Regions from separate parts of the Aequoribacter fuscus genome, predicted to be linked through region 1. Evidence: predicted binding sites of a transcription regulator. Region 1 holds the regulator's gene; each other region holds the start of a gene.
What was found. Region 1 encodes PhoB, which activates phosphate uptake and scavenging genes when phosphate is short. Its sites were predicted from a motif close to TGTCATAAANNTGTAACA; they were not measured.
Positions count from the first base shown of each region.

Region 2: a site for PhoB is predicted at 1,942-1,959, ahead of EYZ66_RS00240 (inorganic phosphate transporter). Genes of this name have one in related genera too.
Region 3: a site for PhoB is predicted at 1,194-1,211, ahead of EYZ66_RS12795 (TIGR00153 family protein). Genes of this name have one in related genera too.

Region 1 is NZ_CP036423.1:1,633,007-1,637,551, reverse strand. It holds gene ligA (NAD-dependent DNA ligase LigA) at 1-1,839, shown strand, start outside; gene EYZ66_RS07385 (transglycosylase SLT domain-containing protein) at 1,805-2,428, shown strand; gene phoB (phosphate regulon transcriptional regulator PhoB) at 2,526-3,227, shown strand; gene phoR (phosphate regulon sensor histidine kinase PhoR) at 3,233-4,528, shown strand; gene EYZ66_RS07370 (PstS family phosphate ABC transporter substrate-binding protein) at 4,545-4,545, shown strand, end outside.
Region 2 is NZ_CP036423.1:51,122-55,666, forward strand. It holds gene argE (acetylornithine deacetylase) at 1-589, opposite strand, end outside; gene EYZ66_RS00240 (inorganic phosphate transporter) at 582-1,865, opposite strand; gene glnE (bifunctional [glutamate--ammonia ligase]-adenylyl-L-tyrosine phosphorylase/[glutamate--ammonia-ligase] adenylyltransferase) at 2,125-4,545, shown strand, end outside.
Region 3 is NZ_CP036423.1:2,799,794-2,804,338, forward strand. It holds gene EYZ66_RS12790 (putative porin) at 1-363, shown strand, start outside; gene EYZ66_RS12795 (TIGR00153 family protein) at 426-1,106, opposite strand; gene EYZ66_RS12800 (ABC transporter substrate-binding protein) at 1,242-2,351, opposite strand; gene EYZ66_RS12805 (nucleotidyltransferase family protein) at 2,534-3,103, shown strand; gene EYZ66_RS12810 (XdhC family protein) at 3,120-4,115, opposite strand; gene EYZ66_RS12815 (xanthine dehydrogenase family protein molybdopterin-binding subunit) at 4,105-4,545, opposite strand, start outside.

The DNA.
Region 1 (4,545 bases):
GTTGGCGGGAAACCGGTAGAAGGCTTTGCGCCAGTGATGCACGTCATACCAATGCTGTCGTTAGACAACGCGTTTTCCAATGACGAATTGCTCGATTTCGATCGCAGAGCGCGCGAACGACTCGGGTTGCTTGAGACGGCGACTATCGACTATGTCTGTGAGCCTAAACTCGATGGTATTGCAGTTGCTATCCGTTACGAACGAGGGATGCTCGTTCAGGCAGCGACCCGAGGTGATGGTCAAACCGGTGAGGATATCACTCACAATGTTAAGACCGTTAAAAATATACCCCTACAGTTGCATGGCGCTGAATCCATTGACGCCCTCGAAGTGCGAGGCGAAATTTTTATGCCAAAGCGGGGCTTCACGCGTCTCAATCAACGCGCCGAAGCTCAGGGCGAAAAAACGTTTGCTAATCCGCGCAACGCGGCTGCTGGTAGTTTGCGCCAGCTAGATCCCGCGATCACAGCCAAAAGACCGCTCGCGTTTTACTGTTATGGTGTGGGTGTGACCCAAGGTGTGGACATTCCCGATAGCCAGTATGGGTTGTTACGGTGGTACGAGTCGCTCGGGCTACCTGTTAATGATGAAGTGCAAGCCGTCTCGGGTATTCAGGCCTGTATTGATTATTACGAGCAACTGTCTCGGCGTCGGAGCGGCTTGGATTACGACATCGATGGTATTGTATACAAAGTGAATTCATTGGCCGAGCAGGCCGATTTGGGCTTTGTGTCGCGGGCACCCCGTTGGGCAATCGCCAGGAAGTTTCCCGCTGAAGAGGCTTTAACGCATTTGCTGGATGTTGAATTTCAGGTGGGTCGAACGGGTGCGATTACACCTGTGGCAAGACTCGAGCCGGTATCGGTGGGCGGCGTCGTCGTCAGTAACGCAACTCTGCATAATGCGGACGAAATCGATCGTCTGCAGGTGAAGATTGGTGACTTAGTGGTCGTTCGACGCGCTGGCGATGTTATCCCTCAGGTGGCGAGGGCGCTACCAGAAGAGCGGCGAGGCGAGCTGAGGAAAATTGTTTTTCCCTCGCACTGTCCCGTGTGCGGATCCGCAATCGTGCGCGAAGAGGGTGAAGCGGTACAACGCTGCAGTGGGGCGCTGACGTGCTCTGCACAGCGTAAGGGCGCGATCATTCATTTTGTGTCGCGCAAAGCGATGGATATTGAGGGCTTTGGTGAAAAATTAGTGGAGCAGCTGGTGGATATAGAGCGGTTGAAGGACCCCAGCGATATCTATGGCCTAACTTTCAATGAGCTTGCCGCGTTGCCAAGAATGGGCGCTAAGTCGGCTCAAAATCTCATTGATGCGATAGACCGATCCAAGCGGACGACGTTTGCCCGTTTTCTGTATGCTTTGGGTATCCGTGAAGTAGGCGTAACAACGGCCGAGCGCCTGGCAGACTATTTTGGCGATATTGAGTCGCTAATCGCGGCGTCTGTTGACGATTTGCTGGCTGTACCGGATGTTGGCCCAATCGTTGCAAATCACATTCGATCATTCCTAAACTCATCGACTCACTTAGAGGTTATTAGCACGCTAGTGCAAGCGGGGCTTTCATGGCCTGAGGTAGCGCCGATTGATGTCGACAATGCACCGCTTGTTGGACAGACTTGGGTGGTAACAGGCAAACTCGAGACGTTTTCTCGAGAAGAGGCGACCGAGTTGTTGAAATCTTTGGGTGCAAGTGTGGCAGGGAGTGTGTCTAACAAGACCACAGTGTTGCTTGCAGGACCTGGGGCAGGGAGTAAGCTCGCAAAAGCGCAAGCTTTGGGTGTGGAGGTAATAAACGAAGATGAATTTCTCGCGCGTAAGTCGGCTTGGATTTAGCTTAGTACTCATCGTCATCGCGGGGTGTACGACCGCACCTCCGAGCGATTTGGACAATATTTGCGCTATTTTTGACGAAAAAAAAGGCTGGTACAAAAGCGCAAAAAAATCAGCAAAACGTTGGGATGCTGATATTCCCACCATGATGGCGATTGTGCACCAAGAGTCAAAGTTTGAGGCAAAAGCAAAGCCTCCCCGCAAAAAAATTCTTGGTTTTATTCCCGGTTTTCGGCCGTCAAACGCCTACGGTTATTCTCAGGCACTGACGGGTACTTGGGAGCGATATAAACGTGATGCGGGTGCCTACGGCGCCGACCGCGACGAGTTTGATGACGCCATTGATTTTATCGGATGGTACAACAAGCTCTCGTATAAAGAGAACGGCGTTTCAGCAACCGATGCAAGAGCACTGTATCTTAATTACCATGAGGGGCAGGGTGGCTACGCAAGAGGAACGTATAAATCTAAAGCGTGGCTAGTCGGTGTAGCCAATAAAGTTCACGCTCGCGCTGGGCGGTACAGGACGCAACTGCAGGGGTGCAAGAGTCGTCTCGATGCTGCGAATAAAGGCTGGTTCGACTGGTTTTAACGTAACAGTCATTTTTATTTCACTTTGTCACAGAATTGTCATGCCTTGCACGCGATAATGTTGCAATATTACAGTATCCGCGCAAGGAGTTATTGCCGTGAAGAATTGTTCAGTATTGGTTGTAGAAGACGAGGTCGCTATCCGGGATATGTTGCGTATGGCCCTGGAAATCGCCGATTTGCGCTGCATCGAAGCCGATAACATCATGGACGCACACGCAATTATCATTGACCGTCGCCCAGACATTGTCCTACTGGATTGGATGCTACCCGGTGGCAGCGGTATTGAACTACTTCGACGACTCAAACGCGATAAGCTCACTGAAGAAATTCCAGTGATCATGCTGACGGCAAAGACCTCGGAGGACAATGTTATTCAGGGTTTGGACGTCGGCGCGGATGACTACATCACCAAGCCTTTTGCCCCACGTGAGCTGATTGCCAGAATCCGAGCGTTGCTACGTCGCAGTGGCGCCATGCCTTCGTCCGAGAGGATTGAGGCGGGCGAGTTAGTCTTAGACATGAGTAGCCACCGGGTGTTCCTCGCGGGTGAACCGCTCGCGATGGGACCGACTGAATTTAAACTATTGTCTTTTTTTATGTCGCATCCAGAACGCGCCTATACACGCAGTCAGCTACTCGATCAGGTATGGGGCGGTAATGTCTATGTCGAGGAACGTACGGTGGATGTCCACATTCGTCGCTTACGTAAAGCGTTGCAGAACGACATGGGTGATTGCAGCCACTTTATTCAGACCGTACGCGGTACGGGTTATCGCTTTTCTCCGCCTGGAATTTAGACTTTATGCGTGCAGTAGGGCGGTGGTACAAAGAGCTTCAAACCCTTGTTCTGCTGCTACTGATCGCCGCTGCGATTGGTTGGGTGATTGGCGCGACGGCCGAAGCGTTAACGGTCGTTTTGCTGTTTTTTGTGTTCGGTTACTTATGGCAGCTTCGCAGGGTATTGCAGTGGATCGATCACCCCGAATCAGAGCCTCCCGAGGGCTCGGGTATCTGGGGAATGATGCTGGACCAGATGTATGCAATACAACGCCACAACCGAGACGCGCGATCACGCCTTCAGCACACGGTTGATTACCTTCGTGATTCTTTTCGCTCTCTGCGCGATGGTGCGCTACTCATCGACCAGAAAGGTTTGATCGAGTGGAGCAATAGCTCTGCGGAGTACCTATTGGGTTTACGCTATCCGCAAGATAAAGGTCAAAACTTGTTAAGCTTAGTGCGTTATCCTGAGTTTTCCAGTTACATGATCGTGGGCGACTATACTGAACCTCTGACGTTCAGCACCAACGATTTTCCTGCGCGACATCTGCAAGTGGAAGTCAGCTCCTTTGGCATCGGGGATCGCCTCATACTGGTACGGGACGTTACACAGCTGGTGCAGATAGAACAGACGCGTCAGGACTTTGTCGGCAATGTATCACACGAGCTTCGAACGCCACTTACGGTGATATCGGGTTATTTGGATACCCTGTTATCGCAATCGGAAATGCTGCCGGCTGCGTTGATAAAACCCCTTGAACAGATGGCTCAGCAGTCACAGCGCATGGAAAATCTAGTGCGGGATTTGTTGTGGCTGTCAAAGATTGAGGCGACGGCAACAAAAAAACGAGTGCGCGAGCAGGTGAACGTAGTCGCCCTATGCGGCGAAGTAGTGGAAGATTTGAGGGGAGGGTATCCATCTCGAACCATCGAGTATAAGTGCGCCGTTCGAAATGCGAAAATTGAGGGAGACTACCGGGAGTTGTTTAGTGCGCTCAGTAATTTGGTAGTGAATGCGCTCAAGTATTCGCCAGAGGGAAAGCCGGTATCCTTAACCTTACGTGAAACAGAGGACGCACTGTGCATTGAGGTCTGCGATCAAGGTTTGGGGATTGCGGAAGAACATATTCCGCGCCTCACCGAGCGTTTCTATCGTGTCGATGAATCGCGCTCCTTTGCTGGAGGTGGCACGGGCCTGGGCCTTGCGATCGTTAAGCATGTCGCAGCCAGCCACGAGGCGCAACTGAAAATCGAGTCGGAACTCGGTGCGGGCAGTTGTTTTAGCTTGAGCTTCCATAGAATGAATCGCGACGTCTGATTTTATGACACGTGCTA
Region 2 (4,545 bases), 1.5 Mb from region 1:
CAGAATGCCCGCGTACAACGATACGACTCATGAGCATGCCTTTGTGCATACGAATCGGCTTTAGGTTTGTGGGTTCTCCGATAATTACGCCGTCAGCTTGGTGTATTTGCGACTTCAGCAGAGCTTTGGCGCCGTTCATAGTGCTCTCTTCATCGGCCGTAGCAATCAGTGTGAGAGGTGCGTTCAAGCTCGAGCTGTCGAACTGTGCTGCTGCTGCGAAGGCCAGCGGGAAAAAGCCTTTCATATCGCTGGTGCCCAAGCCATAAAAGCGTTGGTCTTGCTCATGAACTTGCAGCGGGTTGGTTTGCCAGCGGCCCTCATCGAAAGGCACGGTGTCGCTGTGCCCAGCAAGCACTAAACCGCCAATGCCCGAGCCTTTGGTTGCAATTAAGTTCGCTTTGCTGGCATCGGCGTCGACTATCTGAATTTCAGTAGAAAACCCGGCCGCTTGCGCAAAGTCGGCGAGGCGTTCGATCACTGGCAGGTTGCCTTGATCCCAAGAAGGATCGGTAGAGCTGACCGAAGAAGTTGCGATCAGCTCTTTGAGTTGATGGGTAATAAGACGGTGATCAGCACACGCTTTAGCCACCAAACAGCCCTTTGAAGAAGAAAAAGAAGATTATGGATAGTCCTGCACCGGCGGGTAGAGTAACGATCCAAGAAGCGAAGATCGAGCCCACCACACGCAAATCAATGGCACCAATGCCGCGCGCCAAACCAACGCCTAGTACCGCACCCACCAACGTGTGAGTCGTCGAGATAGGAAGGCCTGTCGCTGATGCAAACACCACAGTCGTCGCTGCGCCCAATTCGGCGGCAAAACCACGACTGGGAGTGAGTTCGGTAATTTTTTTACCGATTGTCTGAATGACGCGCCAGCCATAGGTCGCAAGGCCGATCACAATACCGACTGCACCGGTTAGCAAAATCCACCAAGGCATCGCCGACTTGGTGGCGATTTCGCCGCCTGATTGAATGATACCGGCGATTGCAGCCAGTGGGCCCACTGCGTTGGCGACATCGTTTGAGCCATGAGCGAAGGCCATCGAACAGGCTGTGAAAACCATCAGAACAGCAAAGATGCGTTCGATATCTGCCGATGTTGCTTCGGCTTGGCTATTTTTGCGGTGAATGCGGTTCAACATTTGTGCTCCGATCAGAGCCACAATAATTCCAATCAATGCGGCGACCGGCAGCGCGTTAGCGAAGCTACTAGAGAACCCCATATCCACTTTGATGCCCACGTGTTTCAGGCCTTTGGTCAGGGTCACCATGGCGATCATGAAGCCCACAAGAAACATGTAAAAGGGCACGTATTTTTTGGCGCGGTGAAATGCGTCGTCACGGTCGAGTATCAATGCTCGAACGCTGGTGAACAGCAAGTACGAAATTGTGCCTGCGACGAGCGGTGAGACGACCCAGCTTGCGACAATTGTGCCGATCTTTGGCCACGCAACCGAGTCCATTGAAATGCCGACCGCAGCAAATCCAACGATAGCACCCACAATAGAGTGCGTTGTGGATACCGGCCATCCTTTAATGCTGGCAATCAGCAGCCACGTTCCGGCCGCAAGTAATGCTGACATCATCCCATAAACCAGTAGATGGCTTTGCCCCTCGAAGGCGGCGGGGTCAATGATACCCTTACGGATGGTATCCGTGACGGCACCACCCGCTAAGTAAGCACCCGCAAACTCGAAAATCATCGCGATCAGTATTGCTTGCGTCAGGGTAATGGCTTTAGAGCCCACGGAGGTGCCCATCGCATTAGCCACATCGTTCGCACCGATACCCCAGGCCATAAAGAAACCGAAGACGCACGCAATAATCAGCAGCATTGAGCCGTAATTTTGAATAATTTCCACGGAGTTTCCTCTTTTTGTTTGATTTAGGTGCTCGGCAAGTGAGCTATGACTGGTGGTTGAATTTTACCTGCTGTTATATGACATTATTGTTACAGTATGACAAGTTTACAGCGAGCTTCTTTCCGCTTTCCCAAAAATTAGCGGCAGTATAGGCAATGCCTTGCGCTGTGTCACACTCAAATAAGATTAGTTTAAAATCTGTGGCTCATTTCAGAGTCAGGGCATAGCATAGAGCTATAGCTCTTCACCGGACGTTTCGATGGACAATACGCTGCAAAACTTGCTGACACTCGTGGATCAAAGTTGCGCCGCCCGCGGCAATGCCCTGCGAGATTTTGAGCTCGAAGCGTGGCGCCAAGCCTTAGCCTGCAGTCCGTATTTGTCGACCACGGTGAGTCAGCATTGGGCGTGGGTCGAGACGGATTTTGCGCGAACTCGTTGGTCAAAACCACTCGTTTGGCAAGACTTGGAGGGGCTTTTAGAGGATCTCAAACACCAGGGATTTGACATCGATGCGCAGCTCCGCAAGTTGCGCAACCGCGTTATGATGCGACTGATTTGGCGTGACTTTTCACGCCAGTGTCGGGCTCAAGAGACGGTGCAACAAGTTTCGTTGTTAGCCGAATTCTGTATTCAGACTGCGGTCGCTTGCGCCGGGCAAGAGTTGCGCGAACGGTTTGGTCAACCGATCGGTGCCGACTCAGGCAATGTGCAGAACTTAGTGACTTTGGCCATGGGTAAGCTCGGCGCTGGCGAGCTCAATCTGTCATCAGATATTGATCTCATCTTTGTTTATCCGGAAAGCGGCCAGACTGAGGGCGGTCGCAAAAGTGTCTCTAACCAAGAGTACTTTATTAAAGTCGGGCAGCGCGTCATCACTCTGCTCGATAAGGTCACCGTCGACGGCTTTGTTTTTCGAGTCGATATGCGCCTTAGGCCTTATGGAGACAGTGGGCCTTTGGTCATGAATTTCTCGGCGTTCGAGGCGTACTATCAAGATCAGGGGCGAGATTGGGAGCGCTATGCGATGATCAAGGCGCGCGCTCTAACGGGTGATGCAGCAGATGTTGTCTACCTAGAATCTATGCTTCGTCCTTTTGTGTTTCGCCGCTACGTCGATTTTAGCGTGATTGAATCCCTGCGCGAGATGAAGCGCATGATTTCCGAACAGGTGATTCGCAAGGGTTTGCAAAACGACGTAAAACTGGGCCCCGGTGGTATTCGCGAGGTCGAGTTCATTGGCCAGTGTTTTCAGCTGATTCGCGGCGGTCGCGACGCTCCTTTGCGCTGCAGAGGTCTAATGGATGCCCTCAGCGCAAGCGAGCAACTGGGTTGCCTACCCGCTGACGCGGTCAGTGAGCTTCGCGAGGCCTATTGGTTTTTGCGTGACTCTGAGCATGCGATACAGGGTTATCAAGATCGGCAAACACAGCGTTTGCCCGAAGACCCCGACGCTCAAGCAAGTCTGAGTCGCGTCATGGGTTTTCAGACCTTTGAGGATTACCTTGTTGCACTGAATGCGCATCGATCTAGGGTGAGTCGGCATTTTGTCGACCTGATTGCATCAGCCAGTGAAGAAGATGAGAGCAGCCAGCGGACTTGGTTTTGGGATGATTTAGATCTTGAACAAATTGCTGCCTTGGGTTTCGAGGATCCGGCTGCTGTCAGCGCGGCCCTAGAGCGTCTAACGCAATCAGCCATTGTGCGCACCCTGCAGGTCGAGCCTCGTCGGCGCCTTGACCTTGCTATGCCAAAACTGTTGGAAGCGTGCGCGCGGCAGGCCAACGCATCAGATACAGTGGTGCGCCTTGTCCCAATGGTCGAGGCGGTACTGCGTCGCAGCGCTTATTTGCTGCTACTGATCGAAAACCCCGGTGCGCTCAACGAGTTGGTGCGCTTGTGCGCTGCAAGCCCATGGATTGCAAAGCAGTTGTCACTGCGTCCCGCGCTGCTCGATGAGTTGCTTGATCTAGAGCACTTGTATCAAGCACCCGATAAGCACGTATTGGAGCGCGATTTAGCCCTGCAGATGCGCGCCATACCCATGGATGATTTAGAGGCGCAAATGGACGCGCTGCGCTACTTCAAGGCTGCCCAGGTCTTGCGCGTGGCCGCTAGCGAAATCGGTGGCTTTTTACCTTTGATGAAAGTGAGCGATAAGCTGACCTTCATCGCCGAAGTCATTCTGGAATGGACCGTCAAGGTGGCGTGGACAGATTTGACCAACAAACACGGCAAGCCCTGCCATCTGACCGAAGGCACAGGCTTTTGTGTTGTCGCGTATGGCAAGCTTGGCGGTTTGGAGCTTAACTACTCGTCCGATTTGGATTTGGTGTTTTTGTACGATGCGCCCGCTCAGGGCATGACCGATGGCGACAAGCCCATCGATTGCGCGAGGTTCTATACTCGCTTGGGTCAGCGCGTTATTCATATGCTCGAAACGCGTATGAGCTTGGGGGTGCTGTACGAGGTGGATATGCGTCTGCGTCCTTCGGGTAATTCGGGTTTATTAGTATCGTCTGTTGCGGCCTTCGAACGTTATCAGTTAGAGGAGGCTTGGACTTGGGAGCATCAAGCGCTAAGCCGGGCTCGCGCTGTCGCAGGCGACGTGAGTCTTGCACGCGCCTTTCAAGCAATACGGTTGACAGTGATGGGGCAAGCGCGGGACAACCTTGCGCTT
Region 3 (4,545 bases), 1.2 Mb from region 1:
GAAGCCAACTTTACCAGCAGCGTCAACGGCTTTGCGCACTGGATCGAAAATACCGAAGCGAATAGCGACAACACGGGCTACGTGCTTGGCCTCAATATTGGTAAAGCAAAAAATGCTGGCGACTGGGCTTTTCAGGCCGCTTGGCAGAATCTTGAAAACGAAGCCACGGTCGCACTGCTCACCGATTCAGATTTCGCGGGTGGCGGTACCGGGGGCGAAGGGTCACAGTTAACGCTGAGCTACAAGGCAAGCTCTAGCCTCGCTATTAACCTGTTGTACTCGGATACCGAAAGAACCACCTATATTGACCCAAACCCGCTGGATTACAAGCGCCTGGTTCTAGATTTTTCGATGAAATACTAGCCACAAAAAAGCCCCGATCTTGCGAAAGACCGGGGCTTTTTATGAGTGACCTCTCAGCTTAATTAGCTAAGCGCTATCGACTGAACGTGGTTACCCACATCTTCGGCGTTGTCGGCAATATCGCCAATCCATACCAAGACTTCGTACAAAAACATGGCTTCGACTGGCGACAGGTCTTTCTCTAGCTTAAACAGCTGCGCACGCAAATCGCTTTGCATGGTATCGGTTTGCCGCTCGGCTTCATCGATTCGAGCCAAGGCCGCTTCAACACGCTCTAGGTTGTTTTGTCCGAACCCAGACTTCACGTAGATATCCAGTTGATTAACGGCTTCTTTCGCGTAGCGAACCGCCTCGACGGAAGTTCTTACGAAATCGAGCACCCCAGCGCGCATAGGCTTTGGAAACCGCATTCGACGCCCGACAATAATGCCGGCGATGTCTTTCGCGCAGTTAGCAATTTTGTCTTGCGATGTAATCAGGCGTAACAAATCGGTGCGCGATACCGGCATCATCAAGCGCTTTGGCATATTCTTGCGAAACTCGGCTTTTAATTCATCGGCGCGATGTTCACTGGCTACCACAGTCTTATGAAGCTCTGCGGCTTGCTCCCAGCTTTTGCTGAACTCGGCTTCTAGAAATGGTATCAACGCCTCGGTCGCTTCCAGCGTAGCGGCGATGTGTTGGGTAATGGTTTCGATTGGTGACTTAACCAGCAAATCAGCAATAGGCATTCTAATCGACATTTTTCGCTCCGTACTCTCACGAGTATGATTAAAAAGGTAAGGTTTTTAGGAACCTACAAGCGGTTCTTAGACGCATTGTAACAAAACTGTAAACTAATTGTAATACTTGTCACAAAGGGCAGTATTACCATGATGTTAATTAATATCCGCCGCCACAGCGCAATTGCGCCCTGATTTTTTGGCTTGAAACAGAGCGTCGTCGATCTTAGTGATATTACGATCGATACTCACCACAGGGTTCAACAAACCGAAGCCAAAACTTGCAGTAACCTCAAGGCCGCTACTGAATGTGGCTTCAGAAATCGCTTCACGTAAACTATTAGCCAAGGCCTTCAGTCCACGCTCATCGGCATGCAGCAATCCGCTTCGCTTCAATTGCTTAAAGATTCGCTGCCCCAACTCGTCACTCGTGGCGCCCAATGGGAACAAGTCTAACTGCATCATTTGTTCCGTTACGGCCGCCTCGTACCGCAGAGCCGGCGCGCTTTTTTGCTGAGAGTAACGCGTCAAAATCATGTCTATGACTGCATCGACATTCTCGAGCGCATATTCCCAACCACGGTTCGTGGCCTCAACAAACCGCTGTGTCTGCTCCGGGTTTTGGACCACGGCATTTTGGGTCGCCAGGACACTCACCGCGCTACTCACAAAACCATAATCCGCCGGATCAATCACGTTGTAGGCTACGCCCAAACGATCAAGCTCGTAGAGTTGATTCGAGCGAAAAGCGCTCATGGCATCGACCTTACCCTGGATAAAGTCATCGATACTAAAGGTGTGCTCACGAATATCGGAATTGGTGGAGTTAACGTAAAAGTGATTCAGCAGGAGTGCGAGCGAGCTATAACGAAACTCATCGGTCGTGCCCATAATACGCTTGCCAACCAAATCGCCGGGAGTCCGAATCGACGGGTGGGTTACAAAAATTAAAGGTGATCTCTGAAAGTAGGTGGCTAGCACCACAACCGGCGCAATGTGGCCACCGTGTACCACCAAGTTAGAGTTATGCACCACATAATCCGCATCGCCCTGTATCAGCGACAAAACATTGTCGACCGATGGCTCGTATTCCACCAAGTCGACATCCAATCCGGCCTCTTGATAATAGCCCAGCTCTTTGGCGGCGATGAAGCCTGCGAATTCGAATTGATACTTCCATTCAAGTTGAACGCGAACGTATTGCAAATCGTTTGCAAACACAGTGTTGCAAAAAAACAACAGAACTAGGCTAAGTCTAAACTTCATCGGCGCTCCACGAGATTGAAATAAGTGTAAAACGAAAACTTCTAATTGGCATTAAAATGAACGCCTCAGTAAAAATGCTTACATTAACTTACACTTTAAACACTCCATTAACGCCTGAGACCCCGGTATCAAAAATAGGCGAATTCAGGCAAACTCGACGGCATTGTCTTTGCAGGTTAACTATGAGTGTCGGAATTTTAATACTCGCCGCGGGGCGCAGCCGCCGTATGGGAACCGACAAACGGTTGCTGCCCTGGCGGGAAACGCGGCTACTTGAGCGATCAATACAGCTGTGCCGCGACAGCGGTTTGAGCTACCGTATTGCATTGAGCTGTCGGGAAGACGACGATCTTATCGCGCAAAGATTTGAACCAAATTGTATTCGCATTAAGGAATCAGATCTGGGCTTGGGTCACACACTTGCTCACGCCATTGGCAGCTTACCTCGGTCTTGGAGCGGCGTTATCGTGCATCTCGCTGATATGCCCTTGGTGCAGGTATCGACCTTTCAGACAATTGCGCACGAACTGCAAAAGCACCCGATTGTGATTCCAAGCTATCAACAGCAGTGGGGCAACCCACGCGGTTTTTCGCAATCACTGTGGCCCGAACTGGCGTTACTAAGGGGCGATCAAGGCGCTAAAGACTTAATCAAAAAGCACTCAGATTTGTGCCATGTGTTAGATCTTACCGATGCTGGCGTCTTAGTCGATATCGATACCCAAAAAGACTACCAAACCTGGCAGCATTGACCATCTCTCGTTCTGATTACGCGACGCTTAGACAACTGTGAGCGGACTGACTCATAGCACCGCGCTTAAGCTGGGTGAGCTGAGCCAAGATCGACACCGCAATTTCCATCGGTGTTTTGCTGCCAATATCGATACCCACGGGCGCGTGAATACGCGCAAGTGCCTCTTCACTTAAACCTCTTGCTCGCAACCGTGAGCTGCGATTCGCACTTGTACGTCGTGAACCCAAGGCACCAATAAAGGTATAGGGCATATCTGCAGCGGCAAACAAGGCGTTATCATCGATATCGCGGTCATGGGTCAGGGTAATCAAACTGGTGTGTGAATCGGCGTAGCCGGCGAGCTGATCGATTCCTCTCAACACCTGAACACTCACGTCAGGGCCCCGCCATTCGTCGACCTTATCCTGACGCGGGTCAAGCACAATAATCTGATACTCCATTTGTAGAGCAAGCGCTGACAGGGTCTCAGCCAACTGCCCCGCCCCGATCAACACTAAACGATGCTCTGGACCTAACCGGTGCACACCGCAGGTTTGCTGCCAAGCAACCGCCGGCGAATTCGACATCGAGGTGGTATTCAAGGAGCAGTGGTAAGGCTCAAGTTTGATGGCTCGCTCGACAAAATGTCGAGCCACAAGTGTAGCGTGCAATTCCTGCAGCCAAGGTTCATCACGCGCTCCCAGTGCTTCGACTAACAGCGTTAATTTACCGCCACAGGGCAGCCCATAGCGCTCGTTATCATCGGCATCGACGCCATACTTGGTTAATCTTGCCGTACCTGCGGGAAACTCTCCCAACTGCAAACGCTCGATCAGGCACTCTTCAACACAGCCGCCCGAGACTGACCCTAAAGTCGCCATCTCGCTATACACCATCATCGAGCCTAGAGGTCGCGGCAGCGACCCGGTGATTTCAACAATAGTGACCAGCCAAGCATCAAGCCCCTGGCGAACCGCTTTAAGCGCTGCTCCGATAATCTCCGCTTGTGTGACCAGAAGCTTAAGCGACATTAAAACCCTGCTTCGCAACCGGTAATTCACGCACACGTACACCTACAGCCGCATAAATGGCGTTCGTTATCGCGGGCGCAATGGGCGGCGTACCGGGCTCGCCTGCACCCCCAGTAGGCGCACCGCTGTTGAAGATATCGACCTCAATTATTGGGCTTGTCGCCATGCGAACCGATGGATAATCGTGAAAGTTTGACTGTTTAACCGCACCGCCTTGGATCTCGATGTTACCGCTCAAGGCCGCCGACATGCCGTATAAAATGCCCGATTCCATTTGCGCTCGATAACCATCGGGCGACATGGCAAAACCCGGGTCCGCCACACAAGCGACGCGATGCACTTGTAATCTGCCATCTCGCACCGAGACCTCTGCCACTTGACCCACAATCGACCCAAAACATTCGTGTATCGCGATACCTCGACCATGACC